DNA from 2 places in the Streptosporangium oxazolinicum genome. Region 2 is predicted to be linked to the other one. Evidence: riboswitches for the same ligand, from Rfam matches in the RefSeq annotation. Region 2 holds a riboswitch; the other holds the start of a gene.

Region 1 (10,674 bases), on a different contig from region 2:
CGATGCTGAAGGAGTCGGCCGCGGCCTCCGCCAGCATTTCGGGGGTGTATTTGTATTTGGTGGGCACGCCCCAAGGCTAGGTAATGGGGCCGACAATTCTTGGCACGTGCCCATGTCGTATTAAATGGCGAAAAAGGGGTGTTAGTCGACGCCGAGTTCGCGGCGGAGGCGGGCCACGTGGCCGGTCGCCTTCACGTTGTAGAGAGCCTTCTCTATCTTGCCGTCTGCGTCGATGACGAAGGTGGAGCGGATGACCCCGACGGTCGTCTTGCCGTACATCGTCTTCTCCCCGTACGCGTCGTAGGCCTTGTGGACCTCAAGGGAGGGGTCGGACAGAAGCGGGAAGGTCAGGGCGTCGTGCTCGACGAACTTGGCGAGCTTGGCCGGGCTGTCCTTGGAGACGCCGAGCACGGCGAATCCGGCAGAGGTCAGCGAGGCGAGGCTGTCGCGGAAGTCGCAGGCCTGCTTGGTGCAGCCCGGGGTCATCGCGGCGGGATAGAAGTAGAGGATGACGCGCTTGCCGCGATATGTCTCCAGCGACACGGTGGTGCCGTCGGCGGCGGGAAGCGTGAAGTCCGGGGCGGCGTCGCCCGGCTCAAGTTTCATGGTGTTCCTCCGAGGAATGGTTCCCGGGTCAACTTACCGGCCTGCCCGAAGTGCCGTGGGTGGGCGGGACCTGACAGACTGATCAGTGTCAAGGAGTAGGGGAGGAGAGCCATGGCGGACACCGATCCCGCGGAGTTGGAACGGCAGATCGAGCGCACGCGCGCGGAGTTGGCCCAGACGGTGGACGCCATCGCGGACCGGGTGAGCCCCAAGCGGGTCGCGGCGCGCGGTGTGGCGAGGGTCCGGGCGAACGCGGAGCATCTCGTCGGCCAGGTCGGGGACCTGGTGAGTGGCGCGGCGGGGCCGAAGCCGGTCAGGCTCGCCGGTGAGCCCGAGGATCTGTGGGCGGACGACCGGCCGGACCTGGCGCCGATCCTGATCGGGGTGGGGGCGGTGCTGGCGCTCGGTGCGGTGGTCATGCTGTGGCGCCGTCGTCGCTGACCGGGGCTTCCGGATGTTGCCGGTGACCGGTCGGAGACCGTGAATTGAGTAGGGGTTTACTCATGTGACCTTTTTCCTGCTCGCGGAACATCGCGAGTAGGTGAAAGGGAGGGGTAAATCCATGAAAAACATGATTCGCGCCGCGATCGCGGTGGTGGCTACCACGGGCCTCATGCTGACGGCGGCTCCGGCCGCCTTCGCCGCGACACCGGCTACCGCGTCTTCGGCCTCGTCGGCGCGAGACTTCGACGACAGCTTCGAGCAGGAGTCCAGGAACGGCCTGGCCTCGCTGGGGGCGGAGTACTCGGTCCGGGGTGACGAGGAGGAGGACAACACGTTCAGGCTGCGGGGCGAGCTGTACGACGGTGACCGGCGCACCTTCCGCCAGGGCGGTCGCTGTGCCTATGTCGAGGTCCAGATCATCTCGTCCGGTGACGAGGACTGGGAGGTCGCCAAGCGCTACAGGCTGTGCAGCTACGACGACACCAAGCGCTTCCGCGTCACGGCGCACGACGTGAGTGAGGTGCGGGTCAAGACCTGCCAGGTCAAGTACCGAGGCTCGTCGACCTACAGGTGCAGCAGGTGGGCGGAGCTCGACCTGGGCTTCTGAGGTCTCTCGGAGGCTCGGCCCCTCCGGGTGCGAGAGCACCGCAGGCCATCGTGCCCGGAGGGTGGGGCCGGGGGCATCACAGGAACCGGGACATCACGGAAACTGGGACGTGACGGGAACGGGCACTCGCCGGTGGACCGGCGGGTGCCCGTTCCGCGTGTCCGTTCCGCGTGCCGGGACCCGCTCCCCTCGAAAAAGCGCCGGAGGTCAGAGGAAGGCGCGGCCCTCGCCCCGGTAGGTGGGGACCTCGTCCACGACCTCGTCCCCGTCGATCAGGTGCAGGCTCGCGAAGCGCTCGCAGAGCTCGCCCGCCTTGGCGTGCCGGAACCAGACCCGGTCACCGGCGCGCAGGTCCTCGGCGGCCTGTCCGATCAGGGGGGTCTGGACCTCCCCGGCTCCCTCGTTGGAGTCGTAGCGCAGCCCGCACGGCAGGTAGGGCTGGGGAAGGCGGTCGTCGCCGGGGGCTCCGGAGGCGGGGTAGCCGCCGCCGAGGACGGTGACGACGCCGGGCGCGGGGCGGCGGACGACGGGCAGGGCGAACAGGGCGGCGGGCCGGCCGGTGAATCCCCGGTAGAAGTCGAACAGGCGGGGGTGGAAGAAGCCGGATCCGGCCGCGATCTCGGTGACGGCCCTCTCCTTGGCGGTCTTCTCGATGCTGCCGGTGCCGCCGCCGTTGACGAACTCCAGGTCGGTGACCTGGCGGACGGCCCGCACGATCCGGCCCCTGCGCGTGATCAGCTCGCGCCGGGACCGGGCCTGCATCAGGCGTACGGCCCGGGTGAGGGCGGGGTTGCCCGGAGGGTTGTCGCCGACCCCGGCGATCTGCGCCTCGTACGCCATCAGGCCCACGAGCCGGAACCCGGGCCGTTTCGCGATCTCGGTGGCGAGGTCGGCGGCCTGGTCGATCTCGCGGATGGGGGAGCGGCGGACGCCCGCCCTGAACCGGCCGCCGAAGGCGAGGTAGCCCGCGTCGACGTCCAGGCAGAGCCGGATCTCGTGGCGGTCGCGGACTCCGGCGACGGCGGACTCGACGAGGTCCAGGTGCTCGGTCCGGTCCACCATGATCGTGATCTCCCGGGCCGCGGCCGGTCCGGCGGCCAGCTCGGCGAGCGCGGCGCGGTCGACGGTGGGGTACGCGACCAGCACGTCCCGCATCCCGGTGGAGACGAGCCAGAGGGCCTCGGGGAGGGTGAAGGCCATGATCCCGGTGAAGCCGTCCATGGCGAGGATGCGTTCGAGCACGGCCCGGGACCTGACGGACTTGCTGGCGACCCTGATCGGTTTGCCTCCGGCGCGGCGGACCATGCCCTCGGCGTTGGCGCGCAGGGCGGGAAGGTCGAGGACGGCGAAGGGAGGGTCCAGGTGCGCTGTGGCCCGGTCGTAGCGCTGGCGGTCGTCCATGCCCGCAGGATAACCCGGCCCCGGGAAATGTGAACGCTATTCATATTGCCGGACGGGTGATCAATGCTCCCGCCAGGGGGATCCCAAGATCGTGCAAGTGGGCGGTTGATCCCCGGCCCGCCCCTGCCGGAACGCGTACACCTGACCGAATGACGACTACTCTCCAGGACATCCTGGCGGGCTCGGGAGGCACCGGCAGTGCGGGGACCACCACCGGAGGCTCGGGAGGCAAGGCGGCGGCCGAGCAGTTCCAGGACGTCCGGCGCCGGTCGGTGCGGATGCTCAGGCCGGCCAGGACCCCCGTGGGCGTCCCCGCCGCCCTGACGGTGTCCGCCGTGCTGGCGGTCTCGGCCTCGGTCACGGTGGGCCTGCTCATGGAGTCGCCGCTCGCGCGGATGCCCTACCGGCGGCTCGTCAACGGTGCCGGCGCGTGGAACTGGTCGGATCCCGCCACCTTCGCCGCGTCGACGCTCGCCATGGCGGTGGGCCTGGTGATGCTCGCGCTCGCCGCGCTGCCGGGGCGGACCCGGCTGATACCGCTGGAGTCGGGAGACCCGCACATGGTGATCGGCGTCACCAGGTCCGGGCTCCGTCGCACGCTGCGGGAGGCGGCCGAGTCGGTGGACGAGGTGAAGGGGGCGCGGGTGCGGCTCACCTCGCGGATCGTCGAGGTCACCGTGTTCACCGACGCCGAGCGGACCGGGCCCGTGCTGCGCCGGGTGGGCGCGGCGGTGGGCGACCGGCTGGCGGGCCTGGGCGCGATGTGCGCGGGTGACGTCGTCGTACGGCTGCGCGGGAAGGGGGGCCGATGAGGCCGTACCTGGGCAACCGGATCGGCCTGGCCGTCACCGGGACGGTGCTGGTGTGCGCCGGGCTCTACGCCTTCCTGCGGGGGCGCGGCGACATCCCCGGCCACTCGCCCGGGGCCAGGCTCGTGCGCCGGGGGTTTCCCGGGTGGCTGGCCGCGCATCCGTGGCTGGGCTGGCTGGTCGCGCTACTGCTGGTGGTGCTGGCGCTCCTGGCGCTGCGGTGGCTGCTACACGCCGTGGGGTGGGGGCGGTGGGGCAGGCGGACCGGGACGGGGACCGCCATGCTCGGGGTTGCTCTTAAAGAAGTCGAAGGGCTCACTCGTGTCCGCGTCAGGTACGTACGGTACGAGCGGCTGCGCATCGGGGTGGGCTGCGCGCCCGCCACCGATGTCGGCAAGCTTGTGGCCCGGCTGAACAGGGACGCGGTGGGGAAGGTCCGACGGGCGCTCGGGGAGGTAGAACTCGGCGTGGTGGTTCGCCTGCACGTCCGCCGCCGCTGACCCGCCGTACCCCGGCCGTTCGGCCGTCACGCCGTACGCCGGGCGCTCACCCGTCGCGCCGTACGCGCTGCTTCCGTAGGGGGTGTTTTCGTACGCCTGCCCGTCGTACGACCCGTGCGCCGTTTCCCGGACGGGGCTCGCGTACACCGGCCGTTCGGCCGTCGCGCCCTGGAACGGGTCCTCGTCGCCGGTGCCCTCGTACGGCGGCTCCTCGTCCGGTTCCTCGGCCGCGGGCGTGTTCCTCTCCTCGTGCCTGACCCCGAAGGCCAGCCCGGCGGCCAGGCAGACCAGGGGAAGGGCGGGGACGACGTAGCGGTGGTCGAAGGCCGCGATGAAGGGCGGCAGGATCAGCAGCATGGTCCCCGCCGCCCAGGGCAGCAGCACCACGCCGCCGAGCCGCCGCAGCCGCGTCAGCACGCCGACCAGGCCGACCAGCAGGATCACCGCGAGGTACGGGCCCCGCACGAAGGCGTACTCCTGGTAGTCGCGCAACCAGCCCGCGTACGGTTCGGCCATCACCGGCGCTCCCGACGAGCCCTGGTAGGCCACGGTCAGCTCCTCGGCGGTCCTGCCCTGCGAAGCGGCCCCCGAGGTGAAGGGGCGCACGGTGTCGGGGAAGACGTAGGCGCTCTGCGGACCGGGAGCCGGGTAGACGCGCCGGGTCCAGTCGAAGATGTGGGCCGCGTCCTCCAGGCCCGCCCGGAGGAAGTCGAGCGGCTGGGCCATGATCGCCCGGGTGGCGAAGGCGCCCGCGAGCGCGTCGCGCTCGGCCCAGCTGCCCTTGACCTTGTTCAGCGGCGACTCGCCGTCCCAGATGTAGACGGGTGGCGCCGCGCGCTGTCCCAGCGGCTCGACGGGGCACAGGGCCGCCTCGGGCCCGGTCGGCTGGATCTTGGCGCAGTCGGCGAAGGTCATCGTCCGCGCCCAGAGGAAGGTGTTGCCCCTGGTCAGCCCGAAACTGCCGTGTTCGGCCCTGAACCAGGCCGCGTACGAGCCCAGGCCGAGCGCGGCGGCCAGGGTCGCGGCGACGACCGCCCGCCACCCGGCCCTGCGGATCACCATGCAGACCAGTGCCACGGCGATCAGCGGCAGCCCGATCGTGCGGGTGACGGTCGCCACGGCCAGTAGCGCTCCGGCCAGCGCCGCGACCCACGCCGAGGGGCGCCGCCGCCACAGCAGCAGCGTGACCGCGAGCACCGCGAGGAACTGGAAGAGCAGGTCCGCCATGACGAGGTGTTCGAGCTGGATCTGGTAGGCGTCCAGCAGCACCGGCAGCGCGGCGAGCGTCGCGCCCCACCCGGGCAGCCCGCCCAGCCTGCGCAGCAGCAGGTAGACGCAGACGGCCACGACCAGGCCGAGCAGGTGCTGCACCGCGACCACCGCGGGAATGCTGGACAGTGGCTTGAGGATCCACAGGAACAGCGCGTAGCCCGCCGGACGGGACTCCAGGGGGCGGGGGGCGAGCCCCGCGTTCAGGTAGACGAAGGAGTCGGCCCAGAACCACAGGGCGGGCCGGTAGCCGAGCATGGCGAGGACCCGCAGGCCGCCACCCGCCAGCAGGGCGGTGACGAAGAGCCAGTGCGACCCGAGGAAGCGGAGCATCCGCAGGGGGCGGGAGGGGTTCGTGGAGCGCTGGGAGCGATGGGAACGGCTCGCCGGGTGCGTTCCCGTTACCACCGCGACCTCCCGAGTCCCGCGCACATGGCCACCCAGCATAGGCGCGGGATCGGAGAAGCTCGCACGTCATGCGAAATTTGATAGCGATCGGGTTGTATGTCCCCGAAGCCCCTCTTCTCGCGTGCTCCCCAAGGACTCTCGGGAGCCACTCCCGTTCGAGGGACCTTCGGGCGTCGGGGACCGCTCCCGTTCAAAAGCCCCCCGGAAGCCGGAAAGCGTTCCCGTTCAACGGACCCCGGGAACCGTCTCCGTTCAAGACACCCCTGAAGCCGGGGAACCGCTCCCGTTCAGCACTCGATGACGTTCACCGCGAGCCCTCCCCGGCTGGTCTCCTTGTACTTGTCGAGCATGTCGCGGCCGGTGTCACGCATGGTCTTGATGGCCTTGTCCAGCGAGACGAAATGGCGGCCGTCGCCGCGCATCGCGATCCTGGCGGCGGCGATGGCCTTGATCGAGGCGACCGCGTTGCGCTCGATGCACGGGATCTGCACCAGGCCGCCGATCGGGTCGCAGGTCAGCCCCAGGTTGTGCTCGATGCCGATCTCGGCGGCGTTCTCGACCTGTTCGGGGGTCCCGCCCATCACCTCGGTGAGCCCGGCGGCGGCCATCGAGCAGGCCGAGCCGACCTCGCCCTGGCAGCCGACCTCGGCGCCGGAGATGGAGGCGTTCTCCTTGAACAGCACGCCGATCGCCCCCGCGGTCAGCAGGAAGCGGATCACGCCCTCGTCGTCGGGGTCCTCGGTGAAGCGGTCGTAGTAGGTGAGCACGGCCGGGATGATGCCCGCGGCGCCGTTGGTGGGCGCGGTGACGATGCGGCCCCCGGCGGCGTTCTCCTCGTTGACCGCGAGGGCGAACAGCGAGACCCAGTCCATCGTCTGCAGCGTGTCCTTCTCCTGCGACTCGCTCCGCAGCTGCCGGTGGAGCTGGTGGGCGCGGCGGCGGACCTTCAGGCCGCCGGGCAGCACGCCCTCCTTGCCGATGCCGCGCTGTACGCACTCGCTCATGACCTGCCACAGGACGAGCAGCCGGTCGCGGATCTCGGCCTCGGTACGGCCGAAGGCCTGCTCGTTCTCCAGCATCAGCCCGGAGATCGACAGCCCGGTCTCCGCGCACTGGGCGAGCAGCTCCGCGGCCGTGGTGAAGGGGTACGGCAGGACGGTGTCGTCGGGTTTGATCCGGTCGGCGCCGGTGGCGTTCTCGTCGACGACGAAGCCGCCGCCCACCGAGTAGTAGACCTTCTCGCGGATCGTCTCGCCGGACTCGGACAGGGCGGTGAAGCGCATGCCGTTGGGGTGGCCGGGGAGCGAGACCTTGCGTTCGAAGACGAGGTCCTCGCCGATGACGAAGGGGATCTCGCGGGAGCCGTACAGGGAGATGGTGCCGGACTCGCGCATGGCGGCGAGCCGTTCGTCGACCGCGTCGACGTCGACCAGCTCGGGCTTCTCACCGGACAGGCCGAGCAGCACGGCCTTGTCGCTGCCGTGGCCCTTGCCGGTCAGGCCCAGCGAGCCGTACAGGACGGCGCTCACCCGGGCCGTCTTCTCCAGGAGCCCGTCCTGGTGGAGGCCGCGGGCGAACTTGTGGGCGGCGGCCATCGGGCCGCCGGTGTGCGAGCTGGACGGGCCAATTCCGATCTTGAAGAGATCGAAGACGCTGATCGTCATCTGAATCCTTCCAGCGTGGACGGCCACGCGCGCCCGAGGACGCGCGTGGCCGTGACGCGAGGGGGGAGAGGCTTAGGACTCACCCGAGGTGAGCGCGGCGTACTCCTCCGGCGACAGCAGGTCGTCGGCGGAGCCCTCAAGACGTACGCGGAACAGCCAGCCCTCGCCGTAGGGGTCGCTGTTGACCAGCGAGGGGTCGTCCACGACGGCCTGGTTGACATCAACGATCTCGCCGCTGACCGGGGCGAAGATGTCGCTCACCGACTTGGTCGACTCGACCTCGCCGACGGCGTCACCGGAGGTGACCGTCGAGCCGGCCTCGGGGACCTGCACGTAGACCACGTCGCCCAGCGCGCCGGCGGCGTAGGCGGTGATGCCGACGGTGAGGGTCAGGCCGTCATCGATGCCAGAGATCCACTCGTGTTCCTTGGTGTAGTGCAGTTCCTCGGGAATGCTGCTCATTTTTTCCTCCTGTAGAAGGGCAGTGCGACGATCTCGACCGGCTCGTGGCTGCCCCTGATGTCGACGGCCAGTCCTGACGATTGGCCGTTGTCCACGTAGGCCATGGCGATGGGTCTGCCCAGTGACTGGGAGGGCGCCCCGCTGGTGACCTCACCGACGACCGCGCCGTCACCGGCGACCACCACCGGATACCCGTGCCGGGGCACCCTGCGGCCGGACGCGATCAGGCCGACCAGGCGGCGGGACGGCGAGACCTCCCTGAGGGGTTCGAGGGCGGCCCTGCCGACGAAGTCGCCCGGCTTGTCAAACCTCACCACACGGCCCAGCCCGGCGTCGAACGGGGTGAGGCCGGACGACAGCTCGTTGCCGTACAGCGGCATCCCGGCCTCCAGCCTGAGGGTGTCGCGGGCGGACAGGCCCGCGGGGATCAGGCCGTGCGGCGCGCCCGCCTCGGTGAGGGCGGCCCAGACCGGCTCCGCGTCCTCGGCCGCGACGAACAGCTCGAAGCCGTCCTCGCCGGTGTACCCCGTACGGGCGACGAGGGCCTCGCGGCCCGCGACGACGGCGGGCAGGCCCGCGTAGTACTTGAGCCCGTCGAGGTCGGCGTCGGTGAGCGAGCCCAGGATCTCCGCGGAGCGCGGGCCCTGGACCGCGACCAGCGCGTACCGCTCGGAGCGGTCGTCCACCGCGGCGTCGAAGCCCTTGGCGCGATCGGTCAGCTCGGCGGCCACCCGGGGGTAGTTGGAGGCGTTGGCGACGACCATGAACTCGGCGGGGGCGAGCCGGTAGACGATCAGGTCGTCCAGCACGCCGCCCTCCGGATCGACGATCATCGTGTAGCGGGCGCGGCCGGGCTCCAGCGCGGAGAGGTGGCCGACCAGCGCGTAGTCGAGGGCTTCGGCGGCCTGCGGCCCGGTCACGAAGATCTCCCCCATGTGGGAGAGGTCGAACAGGCCGGCCGCCTGGCGGACCGCGTTGTGCTCGGCCGACTCGCTGCCGTAGCGGAGCGGCATCAGCCAGCCCGCGAAGTCGGTCAGCGTCGCGCCGAGGGACTCGTGCACGCCGCGCAGCGGCGTAGGTCGGGACATGTGCGCACCTCAGACAAGGGACAGATGAGAGCATCCTCCCCCTCTGTCGTGGGTGCCTGAGAGTTTCATCCGGGTTTTGCCGGACTTTCACCTTCGGCGAGGCCGTGGGACCTGCTTTCCAGAGGGCACCTACCCGCACGGTCCTTTGCCTTGAGAGGTTCGCGGGGAGGGCTTGCTCCTTCAGGGGTCCTGGCCTGGGTGATCAGGACGCTCTCCCGCACGGGATTCATCGGTGTCACCGGCCAGCCTAACCGCCCGCACCGGCCGAGCGAAATCCCCTCGCGGCACCGATCCGCGCCGGTCAGGGGGTGGCGTGCCGGACCAGTGCCTCGAACAGAGCGGACTCGCCGTCGGTCTCGGGGTGCCACTGGACGGCGAGGGCGAACGGGTGGTCGTCCAGCTCCACGGCCTCGATCGTGCCGTCCTCGGCGTGGGCGGTCACGGTGAGGCCCCCGGCGAGCCGGTCGAGGGCCTGGTGGTGGTAGTGGGCCACGTCCACGGTCTCGGTTCCGAAGATCTTCGAGGTCCGGCTGCCGGGGGCGAGCCACACCGGCATCCTGCCGTAGTGGCCGGGGGCCGGGGCGTGCCCCGGATGGCCGACCACGTCGGGCAGGTGCTGGTGGAGGGTGCCGCCCAGCGAGACGTTCAGGACCTGCATGCCCCTGCAGATCCCCAGGAAGGGCAGGCCCCGCTCCAGCGCCGCCCCGACCAGCCCCAGCTCGGCGTCGTCGCGGAACGGCCGGACGTAGCCGGTCCGCTCGTGCGGCTCCTGCCCGTACCGCTCCGGGCCGACGTCCCCGCCACCGGCCAGGATCAGCCCGTCCAGGCGCCCCGTCAGCGCCGAGGGGTCGCCCGCCGGGGGCAGGATCACCGGCTGCCCGCCCGCGCGGGCCACGTGGTCGACGTAGTCGTACGGCAGCAGCGCGGTGGTCGTCTCCCAGACGGTGAACCGCGCGGGCTCGACATAGCAGGTGATGCCGATGACGGGACGGGACATGATCTCCTGTCTTGCTCCTGTGCGGGAACCGGGCGCCACGAGGGGAGCCCATACCTCCTCCTCGCACGGTACCGACCGGGGCGGGACACGCCGGGGCGACACGCGCGAAGAAAGCCGCGAGGGGCCGCGACGGGGTCTCCGGGGGTCTACAGGGGTCTCCGGGGGGCGACGGTGGGGTCTACAGCGGGGTGACGTACGCGCCGGAGATGCCGCCGTCCACCAGGAACTCGGAGCCGGTGATGAAGCTGGCGTCGTCCGAGGCGAGGAACGCCACCGCGGCGGCGATCTCGGACGCCTCGGCGAAGCGGCCCACCGGGATGTGCACCAGGCGGCGCTGCGCCCGCTCGGGGTCCTTGGCGAACAGCTCCCGCAGCAGCGGCGTGTTCACCGGCCCCGGGCACAGGGCGTTCACCCGGATG
Region 2 (10,674 bases):
GGGCGGAGGCGGTGACCGGGCGCGGAACCCGGGGGATACCGGTCAGCCGGTTCTGCTCGCGAAGGGTGCGCAGGCGGTCGACCTCGGCGGTCCACTCGGCGCCCCTGGGGGTGGCCCTGCCCTTGCGGCGGCGGATCCGGTCGTCATACGACTTGATCCCGAACGTCGCGCGCTGGTTGGCCTCGGCCGCGCGCAGGGCCTCGGTGAGCGCCCTGTCGAAGGCCAGCCCGGCGGCGCGCAGCTCCTGCACGGGGGCCGCGGCGGCCTGGGCCCGGCGCACCTCGGCCTCGGCCTGGCGCGCCTTCTCCAGGAGCTCGGGGAAGCTCTTCCCGACCTCCTGGTCAGCGTGGTGACGAACCTCCGCCTCCCGGCTCACGCGCGGTCGGAAAAACGCCATCTTCTTCCCTCTCTCGCCGGTCGCCGGGTCTCCTCCGGCAGATCACCGCTCGTAGCCTACGCGCTCCGCCCCCACCCCACGCACTCAGGGATCGGACCGGCTCGCCGGTGAACGTCCGTTCCGTCCGGCGCGCCGATCTTTACGCAGTAAGGTGACGGTGGCAGGATGCCTCCCATGCCTGCCAAGCGACCGCCCGTCCCGCTCTCCAGGGAGCGCATCATCGACGCCGCCCTCCACATCGCCGACGGCCAGGGGCTCCGGCGCCTGACGATGCGGCGGCTGGGCGACGCCCTCGAGGTGGAGGCGATGGCCATCTACCACCACCTGCCGCGCGGCAAGGACGCCCTCATGGACGCGCTGGCCGAGCACGTCACCGCCGTCCACGCCGAGCCCGGCGAGAGCTGGCAGGAGAGCGCGAGGGCCTGGTGCCGGGCGAGCCGGGCGGCGCTGAGGGAGCATCCCGGGGTGCTGGCCCTGGCCCTGACCAAGCCCCCCAGGGGCAGGGCGGCGATCGCGATCAGGGAGCAGACCGACCAGCTGGCCGACGCGGGCCTGGCCGACCCGGCGGGGGCGGTACGCGCCCTGCGGGCCTACGTCTTCGGCGCGGTGGCGGTGGAGGTGCAGCAGTCGGGCTGGGCCGAACCCCAGGCCGACCCGGGCGACGAGAACGAGCCCTGGCGTCCCCCGTCGAGGGGCGGCGGCAGCCCGGAGGCGGACACCGACTTCGAGCACGGGCTGGACGCGCTCCTGGCCGGTCTGGGCGCACGGTGAGCGCCGGTGAGCACCGGTGAGCGCAGGCCGGGCACAGGGGCCGGTAAGGGGCCGTCAGGGAGTTGGGAAAGCCCGTGTCGGCGCATGTCAGAAACTTGTAACCGATCGTTTACCCGCCGGGCGGCGTGTCGCACTTGGTCGAATATCCTTATATGAGGCATGCTGTGTTATAGGTCACATCCCCTGATAAAGCCCTGCCGGACTGACCCTCTACCAGTTCCCAAACAGTCCTAACGGGCTATGTCGCCGAGGTGCGATCGATCGCACACTTGATCTGCTTGATGTGCGCTCCTCGTTCTGTTACGGGGGTCGCATGGCCATATGTCAACATTCAGATGCTCGTCCCCGTCATACGTGGGAACGGAGACCCATCGGTGACGGTGCCGCCGGATGTCCGATGCCCACCCGTGCCCGGTGTGACCCGGGCGAGCCGACACGAGAGATCCGGAGGCACGCCGATGTGCCCGCACGAGCCGTCCTGTCCGTCCGCCGACGCGCTGGACCGCGAAGCCGCCCGCACCATGGCGGCCCACCCTGAGCAGGGCTGGAGCCTGCTCTGCAACGGTGTGGTGCTGTTCGACGACACCGGCGAGCTCCTCCCGGACGGTGCCGTCATCGAGCCGCATCGGCCACTGGCCGGCGTCGTCTGAGGCCCGTCACCCCCGACCGGTCACGCTGAGCGAGTCCACCGAGCCCGGCCGCATCCTCGCGTCGAGCCACTCGGCGACCACCTCGCCCACCCTGGCGGGATTCCTCCCGAGGTCGTGACCCTCTCCCGGCAGCACCACCAGGCGCGCGGCGTCCGCCGCCTCGGGCACGCCGAACGGGTCACGGTCTCCGTTCACCACCAGCACGTCCACGCCCGCCGAGCGCAGCTCCCCGGCGCGTGACCGCTCCGGATTCCTCGGCGGACGCAGCGGGAACGCCAGCGCGACGACCGCGCCGGCCTCGACCCTCCCGGCCGTACGGCAGGCGACCCTGGCCCCGTTACTCCGCCCGCCCTGCGCCAGCGGCAGCCCCGGATAGCGCCCGCGCAGCCCGGCCACCAGCGTCTCCCACGCCTCGTCCTGCTTGACCGCCGACCCCGGCGCGCGGGCCCCGCGCACGCGGAACGGCTGGAGCACCCGCGCGACCGTCCCGCCGATCGCGGTCACGGCGTCCCGTACGGCCAGCAGATCGGGGGCGTCCACTCCCCCGGCCGAGCCGTGGGTGAGCACCAGCAGGAAGCGCGGGGCGGCCACCTCGTCGATCTCCACCAGGGCCGGGCCGTGCGGGGTCGCGATCTCCACGGGCGCGGCCGCGCCCGCCGGGAGCCCGGTCCCCGAGATGGACGCCGACGCTGGAGGGGTGGACTCGGAGGTGGACACGGATCTCGTCCTAACGGCTGATGCCCGGCGGACGGGCGGGCGGAACAATCGAAGCGTGCAGGACTATCAAGATATCCGCCAGGACATGCGCGCCACCGTCGAGGCCCGGCGTGACCTCGGCCCGGAGTACGAGGCCGCGCTCATCGAGTCGTTCGTGTCACGCCTCGACGCGACCATCGCCCACCGGGTGCGCGCCGAGATGGACGCCGCCGGGGCGCCGAAGGTCAAGCCGCGCAAGGGCGCGAACCCCTCGATCCCGATCGCCCTCGGCTCGATGGGCATCGGGATCCCGCTGACCGCCATCGCGGCGCAGAGCGCCGGCACCGCCGGACTGCTGCTGGCCTGGGGCGGGATCGTCGCGATCAACTTCGCCCACGCGCTGAGCCGCTGGCGGGAGCGCGACTGACCCCCGCCGGACCCGCCCGGCGCACCAGACGCCCCCCTCTCAAAGGTCCCGGTCGAGGCGCAGGCGGACCTCCCCGGCGAGGTCCTCGTCGGCACTGTCCAGACCGTAGCGCCACACGCGCTCGGCGTCCTCGTCACGTCCCCTGAGCGGGAGCGTGCGGGCCAGGAGCTCGATGGCCAGCGCACCGGTCTCGACGTCCCCGCCCTCCTCGATCGCACCGGAGAACTCGGCGCAGGCCAGCTCCAGATGAGCGATGCCGAGCATCACCCGCAGTCTCGGCACCTCGGCCACGTCGGGCACCGAGAGCGCCTCCAGGAGCACCCGGGCGGCCTCCCCCGGCTCGCCCTCCTCCAGGAGCGCCTCCGCCAGCCGCTGGGCGGCCTGCGGAGCGATCTCCGGGTCGCCGGTGGCCAGCGCGTCGCGCAGCGACCGCTCGGCCTCCTCCTCGCCCGTGGCGAGCCTGGCGAGGGCCATGTGCGCCGGCGGGACGTAGGCGGGGTGGCCGACGCCCAGCGCGGCCTGCCAGGCGGCGCGGGCCTGGTCGGCCAGGCCCTCCTGCTCGAAACTCCCGGCGAGCAGGCAGGCGGCCTGGGCGGCGAACTCCGGGTGCCCGGTCGCCAGCGCGGTGCGCGCGGCCGCGCGCGAGCCCGGCACGTCTCCGCTCTCCCCCAGCACCACCGCGAGACCCACCGCCGCCTGGGCCCGGTCGGGCTCGTCGGGGTCGGCGACCAGCTCGGCGAAGATCGTGGCGGCGCCGTCGAGATCGCCCGACTCGGCCAGTCTTCGCGCGGCGTCCAAGGGACGGGTGTCCACCTCAGGCATGCGGGATCCTTCCGGATACGGAGACGCCCCGAGCCTAACGACTCGGGGCTCCGTCCGTCCTCCCGCATTCCCCTCGGATATCGCGGTTCGCGCGGGCTTTCGGCCCTGCCGGGGCCTATGTGGATCTTTGCGGGGATCAGTCCTCGTACGCCGCCAGGGGAGGGCAGGAGCAGACCAGGTTGCGGTCGCCGTAGGCCTGGTCGATGCGGCGGACCGGCGACCAGTACTTGCCCTCGCGCACCGACGGCAGCGGGTAGGCCGCCTCGGTGCGGGTGTAGGGGTGGCCCCACTCGTCGGCGACGAGGCTGTCGGCCGTGTGCGGGGCGTTGCGGAGCGGGTTGTCGGTCCTGTCGTACGCGCCGGAGGCGACCTTCGCGATCTCCTCGCGGATCGCGATCATCGCCTCGCAGAACCGGTCGAGCTCGGCCAGGTCCTCGCTCTCGGTCGGCTCGATCATCAGCGTGCCGGCCACCGGGAAGGACATGGTCGGGGCGTGGAAGCCGTAGTCGACGAGGCGCTTGGCCACGTCGTCGACCGTCACCCCGGTCTCCTTGGTGATCTGGCGCAGGTCGACGATGCACTCGTGGGCGACGAGGCCGCCGCGGCCGGTGTAGAGGACCGGGTAGTGGGGGCTGAGCCTGCGGGCCAGGTAGTTGGCCGACAGGATGGCCTGCTCGGTGGCCGCCTTCAGGCCGTCGGCGCCCATCATCCGGATGTAGGCCCAGGAGATGGGCAGGATGCCCGCGGAGCCGTACGGCGCGGCCGAGACCGGGCCGACCGCGCTCCCCTCGCGCAGCGGGTGGCCGGGCAGATAGTCGGCCAGGTGGGCGCGGACCGCGACCGGGCCGACGCCGGGGCCGCCGCCGCCGTGCGGGATGCAGAAGGTCTTGTGCAGGTTGAGGTGGGAGACGTCCGCCCCGAACTCCCCCGGCCTGGCCAGGCCGACCAGCGCGTTGAGGTTGGCGCCGTCGACGTAGACCTGCCCGCCGGCCTCGTGCACCAGCTCGCAGATCCGGACGATCGTCTCCTCGTACACACCGTGCGTGGACGGGTAGGTCACCATGATCGCGGCGAGCCGCTCGCGGTGCTTGTCGATCTTCGCGACAAGGTCGTCGAGATCCACGTTGCCCTGGTCGTCGCAGGCGACCACGGCCACCCGCATGCCCGCCATGACGGCGCTCGCGGCGTTGGTGCCGTGCGCGGAGGAGGGGATCAGGCAGACGTCGCGGCCCGACTCCCCACGCGCGGTGTGGTAGGCGCGGATCGCCAGGAGCCCGGCGAACTCGCCCTGGGAGCCGGCGTTCGGCTGCAGCGACACGGCGTCGTAGCCGGTGACCTCGGCCAGCCAGCGCTCCAGCTCCCCGATCAGCTCGAGGTAGCCCGCGGCCTGGTCCTCGGGCGCGTAGGGGTGCAGCCCGGCGAACTCCGGCCAGGTGATCGGCTCCATCTCGGTGGTCGCGTTGAGCTTCATGGTGCAGGAGCCCAGCGGGATCATCGACCGGTCGAGCGCGATGTCCTTGTCCTGGAGCCTGCGCAGGTAGCGCAGCATGGCCGTCTCGGAGCGGTGGCTGTGGAAGACCGGGTGGGTCAGATAGTCGCTGACGCGCGTCAGCGCGGCGGGCAGCGCGTCGTGGGCGGCGGCGTCCAGGTCGGCCAGCACGGTGCCGCTGACCTCGAAGGCGGCCAGGACCTGCTCCAGGTGCAGGAGCTCGGTCTTCTCGTCGCAGGTGACACCCACGTGGTCGGCGTCGACCAGGCGCAGGTTGACGCCGTTCTCGCGGGCCGCGGCGACGACCCCCGCGGCGCGGCCGGGCACCCTGGCGAGCACGGTGTCGAAGAAGGTGTCGTGCACGACCTCGACACCGCCCTGGCGCAGGCCCTCGGCGAGCACGACGGCGTGCCGGTGGGTACGCCGGCCGATCCTGCGCAGGCCCTCGGGGCCGTGGTAGACGGCGTACATGCCGGCGATCACGGCGAGCAGCACCTGCGCGGTGCAGATGTTGCTGGTGGCCTTCTCGCGGCGGATATGCTGCTCGCGGGTCTGGAGCGCGAGCCGGTAGGCGGGGCGCCGGTCGGCGTCCTGGGAGACGCCCACCAGGCGGCCGGGCAGCTGGCGCTGGAGGCCGTCGCGGACCGCCATGTAGGCGGCGTGCGGGCCGCCGAAGCCCAGCGGGACGCCGAAGCGCTGTGAGGAGCCGACCGCGATGTCGGCGCCGAGCTCGCCGGGCGCGGCCAGGAGGGTGAGGGCCAGCAGGTCGGCGGCGGCGACCACCTGGGCGCCGCGCGCGTGGGCGGCGTCGGCGATGGCGCGGAAGTCTCGGACCCTGCCGCTGGCGCCGGGGTACTGCACGAGCACCCCGAAGCACTCGGGGAGCTCGGCGGTGAAGTCGCTCTCGACCAGCTCGATGCCGAGCGGCTCGGCGCGGGTGCGCAGCACCGCCTTGGTCTGCGGCAGCGCGTCGGCGTCGACCACGAACACCGTCGAGGGGCTGCGGCCCGCGCGGCGGGCCAGGGTCATCGCCTCGGCGGCGGCGGTGGCCTCGTCCAGCAGGGACGCCCCGGCGACGTCGAGGGCGGTCAGGTCGGAGACGACGGTCTGGAAGTTGATCAGGGCCTCCAGGCGGCCCTGGGAGATCTCCGGCTGGTAGGGCGTGTACGCGGTGTACCAGCCCGGGTTCTCCAGGAGGTTGCGGCGGATGACGCCCGGGGTGATCGTGTCGTGGTAGCCCAGGCCGATCATCGAGGTGAGCACGGTGTTGCGCCCGGCGAGGACCCGCAGCTCCGCGAGGGCCTCGGACTCCCCGGCCGCCGGGGGCAGGCCGAGGCGCCCCGAGGAGCGGATCGCCTCGGGCACGGCCACCGCGACCAGGTCGGCGACGGAGGCGAATCCGACCGCCTCCAGCATGCGGGTCTGGCCGGCGTCGTCCGGCCCTATGTGGCGGGTCGCGAACGGCGGGGAGCTGAGCTCGCTGAGCGATGACAGGTCGGTCATTGGTGAAGCCTCCCGGGACGGGGTGGAGACCGGCGCTGGGCGCGGGCGTATGCCTGGTCTCCCCCTCTGTCATCACGGCCGTCGTTCACGGGCCGTGACCTGAGAGCTTCACCTGCCCTAGACGGGAGGCTTGCACCGTCGGTGAGTCGCGCCTGGCGAGCGCGCCTGCTTTCCAGAGTTGCCTCGTCCGTGCGGTACCGGGTGCCTGAGAGATTCCGGGGAGGTTGCTCCTTCGGCGCCCCGATCGCGGTCGGGGTCTCTCCCGCACAGGGTCAGTGGCAAGTCCGAGTTTACCCGGTTCGTCGTGCTCTGCGACGGCGGGCCAGCTCATCGGCCTGATGATCGCCTAAAGGGCCCTCGCCCGACTCCGCACGTTCGCCGGGCAGATCCGCGAGGGAGCCCTCCACCTCCTGCCACACCCGTCCCAGTGCTATGCCGAAGACTCCCTGACCGCCCTGGAGGAGGTCGATGACCTCGTCGGGGGAGGTGCACTCGTAGACGCTCACCCCGTCGCTCATCAGGGTGATCCCGGCCAGGTCGTTGACGCCCCTGTCGCGCAGGTGCTGCACGGCGATGCGGATCTGCTGGAGGGAGACGCCGGTGTCGAGGAGCCGCTTGACGACCTTGAGGACCAGGATGTCGCGAAAGCCGTACAGCCGCTGGGAGCCGGAGCCGTGGGCAGCCCGCACGGTGGGCTCGACCAGGCCGGTGCGCGCCCAGTAGTCGAGTTGCCGGTAGGTGATGCCGGCCGCCGAACAGGCCGTCGGTCCCCGGTAGCCGATGTCGGCGGGCACCTTCACCGGTTGCCCGTCGAACAGCAGACCCTCTTCACCCGCGCGCTGACGTGCCGACTGGCGCCGTTTCGGGTCATCCTGATCGGCGTTTCTACCCTCGCCGCTGCTGACCGCCACGCGGACCTCCGGCTTTCTCTCATCCCACGGCCTGATCTGGGGGTTTACGCACGACCACGGGTTTCACTTGCACCGTAGGACTGGGGCCAAGTCCAGTCAACGACCCTACTCGGCGCGTCGTGAAGCGTAAATGCACCGAAATTCCTACCCCGCGCGGCCGAAGTCCTCGGGCGTGATCGTGTCAAGGAACTCCCTGAACTTCTCCACCTCGTCCTCCTGGTCGTCGGGGATGATCACCCCCGCCTCCCTGACCACATCCTCACTCGCGAAGATACGTGCGCCGGTGCGAAGTGCCAAGGCGATCGAGTCCGAGGGACGCGCGCTCACCTCCACCCCGTTGGAGAACACGAGATCGGCGAAGAAGATGCCGTCGCGCAGGGCGACGATGTTGACCGTGCTCAGCCGGACCCCGAGCCCTTCGAGCACGTCGCGGAACAGGTCATGGGTGAGCGGCCGGGGTGGTGGCTCCTCGGCCTGGGCCATGGCGATCGCCGTGGCCTCCGTCATGCCGATCCAGATAGGTAGGTAACGCTCCCCATGCGTCTCTTTCAGCAAGACGATCGGCTGGTTGGAGGGCATCTCAACTCGAACGCCCACGACCTCCATCTGCAACACGGGCTGCTCCGTCTTCGCTGGATTCCGACCGGTTTGTTCAACGTAACACTCGTGGGGGTACGAGTGCCTGGTCAGGTTCTCACCGGCCCAGGGCCCCACGGACGCCGGAACGCAGCAGCGAGGCGTGCAATTCCAGCAGCAGGCCGGAAATCTCCCTCGCCGTCTCGTCGGCCTGGTCGATCGCGCCCGGTCCGCGGCGGCGCAGCAGCGGGGCGACGGCCTGCTCCACCAGGCCCGCCTCGCGCTCGGCCGCGGCCTTGACCGCTCGCAGGTGGCGGGCGCGCAGGCCGAAGGCGGCCAGCGCTCCGACGCTGCGGGCCACGGCCAGCGCCTCGGCGTCGTAGTAGCGGGCCACGGCGGCCAGCAGGCCGTAGTCCTCCAGCTCGGCGAGGGTCTCCTCGTCGAGCTCGGCGGCGGCGATCAGCTCCTCGCGGGTGAGCCGGATCTCGGGGGGCGCGTCGTCGGGAACGGCGCGCGGCCGGGCGGCCGGACGCTCCTCGCGGTCGGCCGCCTCCAGGTGGTCCTTGATCACTCGCAGCGGCAGGTAGCGGTCACGCTGCTCGCTGAGGATGTAACGAAGCCGCTCGACGTCGGCGTAGGAGAACTTGCGATAACCGGAGGGACTGCGTTCCGGCTCGATCAACCCCTCGCCCTCCAGGAAACGAATCTTGGAGATGCTGACATCGGGGAACTCGCCCTGCAGGAGGGCGAGCACCTCCCCGATGCTCATGTGCGCACGAGCGGCCTGCGAGCTCATCATCCTCCAGCGGCGCCGCGGGTGAGGAAGACGAGGCGGAACTTGCCGATCTGCACCTCGTCCCCGCCGTACAGCGGAACCTCCTCGATGCGCTCGCGGTTCACGTACGTGCCGTTCAGGCTGCCGACGTCGCGGACGGTGAAGACCCCGCCGCCGCGCCGGTAGAACTCCACGTGACGGCGCGAGACCGTGATGTCGTCGAGGAAGATGTCACTCTCGGGGTGGCGGCCCACGGTGGTGAGATCACTGTCGAGCAGGAACCGGCTGCCGGCGTTGGGACCGCGCATCGCCACCAGCAGCGCGGTGCCCGGTGGCAACTGCTCGACGGCCTGCCGTTCGGCGAGAAGCGTCTCACCTGTCTCCGCCTCGTAGGCCTCGATCCCGGAGAGGGAGATCGTCGATGTGCTGTCTCCGGGGGTCTCGGCTTTGGTAAGCGGCGACCCGCATCGTGAACAGAAACGGGCATCCTCAGGGTTGGCATGACCGCACTGCGTGCAGTAGACGCTCGGCATCGATCGGCTCGGCCTCCTACCGCGAAGACGCGGCAACGGTGCTCAGTGATGCGCGCCTCGCTTCTTCGCTTCTCAAGGGTTTTCTCGGACTGCGAATGCCGCAACATACAGTGATGAGGCGCGAAGGTCAAGGTTGACGCTGAACCGCGGGTACGGTCGGTGACAAAGTTACAGTGGGGCACTGTCTCCGGTCCATGGCGCCGCGCTGTGTTTGTCGCAACCGCTCGGCCCGGAGCCTGCCTCCCGGCGCCTCTCCGCCCGGCCCGGAGCCTCGTTCCGGCCCCCCTTCGCCCGGCCCGCACCCCTCGCCCACGCCCTTTCCCCGCCCCAGGCACAACCGGTCCCAAACGGTCCCAACCAGTCCCAAGTCAGTCCCGACCGGCCCGTCGGCCGCCCACGGCCCCCTCGACCGGCCGGTCCCAACCGCTTCCGGCCAACCCCGACGAACCCGCCAGCCGCCCACGGCCACTTCCGGCCAACCCCGGCGGACCCGTCAGCCACCCGCGGCCTCCTCGACCACCCGCGCCCAGTGCTCGATCAGGGTCTGCGCGGAGTCGACGTCGAACCCCTCGGCCCACAGGTGGGTGACCGCCTCCGTCGGGTCGGGCAGCACCAGGGCCCAGCTGCCGTCCTCGGCGACGACCCGGACCCCGTCGGTGGTGTCGATGCGGTAGTGTTCGGCGGCCTCGATGACCGAGCGCATCACGGCGCCCTTCGCCGCCCACGGGGTCGGCACCGTCCGGCGCAGCAGCTTCGCCTCGGGGATCCTGGCGTCGATCTGGCTGAGCGAGAGGCGGGTCCTGGCGACCAGGCCCAGCAGGCGCAGGAACACCGCCAGGCCGTCCACCGTGGGCCCGAACTCGGGCACGATGAAACCGCCGCGCCCGTCGGCCGCGAAGATCGTCTCCGGCCCCCTGGCGGCGGCGGTGAGCGCGTCGATCGCGGTGGAGGTCCACTCGGCCTGGACGCCGTGGAAGCGGCAGACCTGCTCGGCCACCCGGGTGGTGGTGACCGGCAGCGCCACCCTGCCGCCGCGCCGCTCGGCGGCGACCAGGTCCAGCACCACCAGCAGGGCGCGCTCCTCGCTGATCAGCTGGCCCATCTCGTCCACCAGCGCGACCCGC

Evidence for each region. Region 2 has a riboswitch for glycine ahead of gcvP (aminomethyl-transferring glycine dehydrogenase). Riboswitches for the same ligand answer to the same signal wherever they lie in the genome.
Region 1: linked by a shared signal. The riboswitch ahead of gcvT (glycine cleavage system aminomethyltransferase GcvT) and the one ahead of gcvP (aminomethyl-transferring glycine dehydrogenase) in region 2 are both predicted to bind glycine.

The regions. Positions count from the first base shown of each region.
Region 1 is NZ_BAABAQ010000006.1:271,006-281,679, forward strand. Features, by position in the region: partial or broken gene ABD817_RS39610 (HNH endonuclease signature motif containing protein) at 1-37, opposite strand, end outside; gene bcp (thioredoxin-dependent thiol peroxidase) at 142-606, opposite strand; gene ABD817_RS18745 (DUF3618 domain-containing protein) at 718-1,047, shown strand; gene ABD817_RS18750 (hypothetical protein) at 1,169-1,657, shown strand; gene ABD817_RS18755 (amino acid deaminase/aldolase) at 1,865-3,058, opposite strand; gene ABD817_RS18760 (DUF6286 domain-containing protein) at 3,208-3,870, shown strand; gene ABD817_RS18765 (hypothetical protein) at 4,095-6,044, opposite strand; gene ABD817_RS18770 (L-serine ammonia-lyase) at 6,332-7,708, opposite strand; gene gcvH (glycine cleavage system protein GcvH) at 7,781-8,170, opposite strand; gene gcvT (glycine cleavage system aminomethyltransferase GcvT) at 8,167-9,258, opposite strand; glycine riboswitch at 9,292-9,386, opposite strand; glycine riboswitch at 9,387-9,486, opposite strand; gene ABD817_RS18785 (gamma-glutamyl-gamma-aminobutyrate hydrolase family protein) at 9,560-10,255, opposite strand; gene ABD817_RS18790 (3-oxoacyl-ACP reductase) at 10,434-10,674, opposite strand, start outside.
Region 2 is NZ_BAABAQ010000009.1:32,369-43,042, reverse strand. Features, by position in the region: gene ABD817_RS23245 (hypothetical protein) at 1-397, opposite strand, end outside; gene ABD817_RS23240 (TetR/AcrR family transcriptional regulator C-terminal domain-containing protein) at 572-1,168, shown strand; gene ABD817_RS23235 (DUF5999 family protein) at 1,627-1,818, shown strand; gene ABD817_RS23230 (alpha/beta hydrolase family protein) at 1,825-2,457, opposite strand; gene ABD817_RS23225 (hypothetical protein) at 2,591-2,941, shown strand; gene ABD817_RS23220 (tetratricopeptide repeat protein) at 2,981-3,763, opposite strand; gene gcvP (aminomethyl-transferring glycine dehydrogenase) at 3,900-6,755, opposite strand; glycine riboswitch at 6,938-7,030, opposite strand; gene ABD817_RS23210 (MerR family transcriptional regulator) at 7,046-7,666, opposite strand; gene ABD817_RS23205 (bifunctional nuclease family protein) at 7,811-8,281, opposite strand; gene ftsR (transcriptional regulator FtsR) at 8,361-9,011, opposite strand; gene ABD817_RS23195 (double zinc ribbon and FHA domain-containing protein) at 9,038-9,550, opposite strand; gene ABD817_RS23190 (sugar phosphate nucleotidyltransferase) at 10,044-10,674, opposite strand, start outside.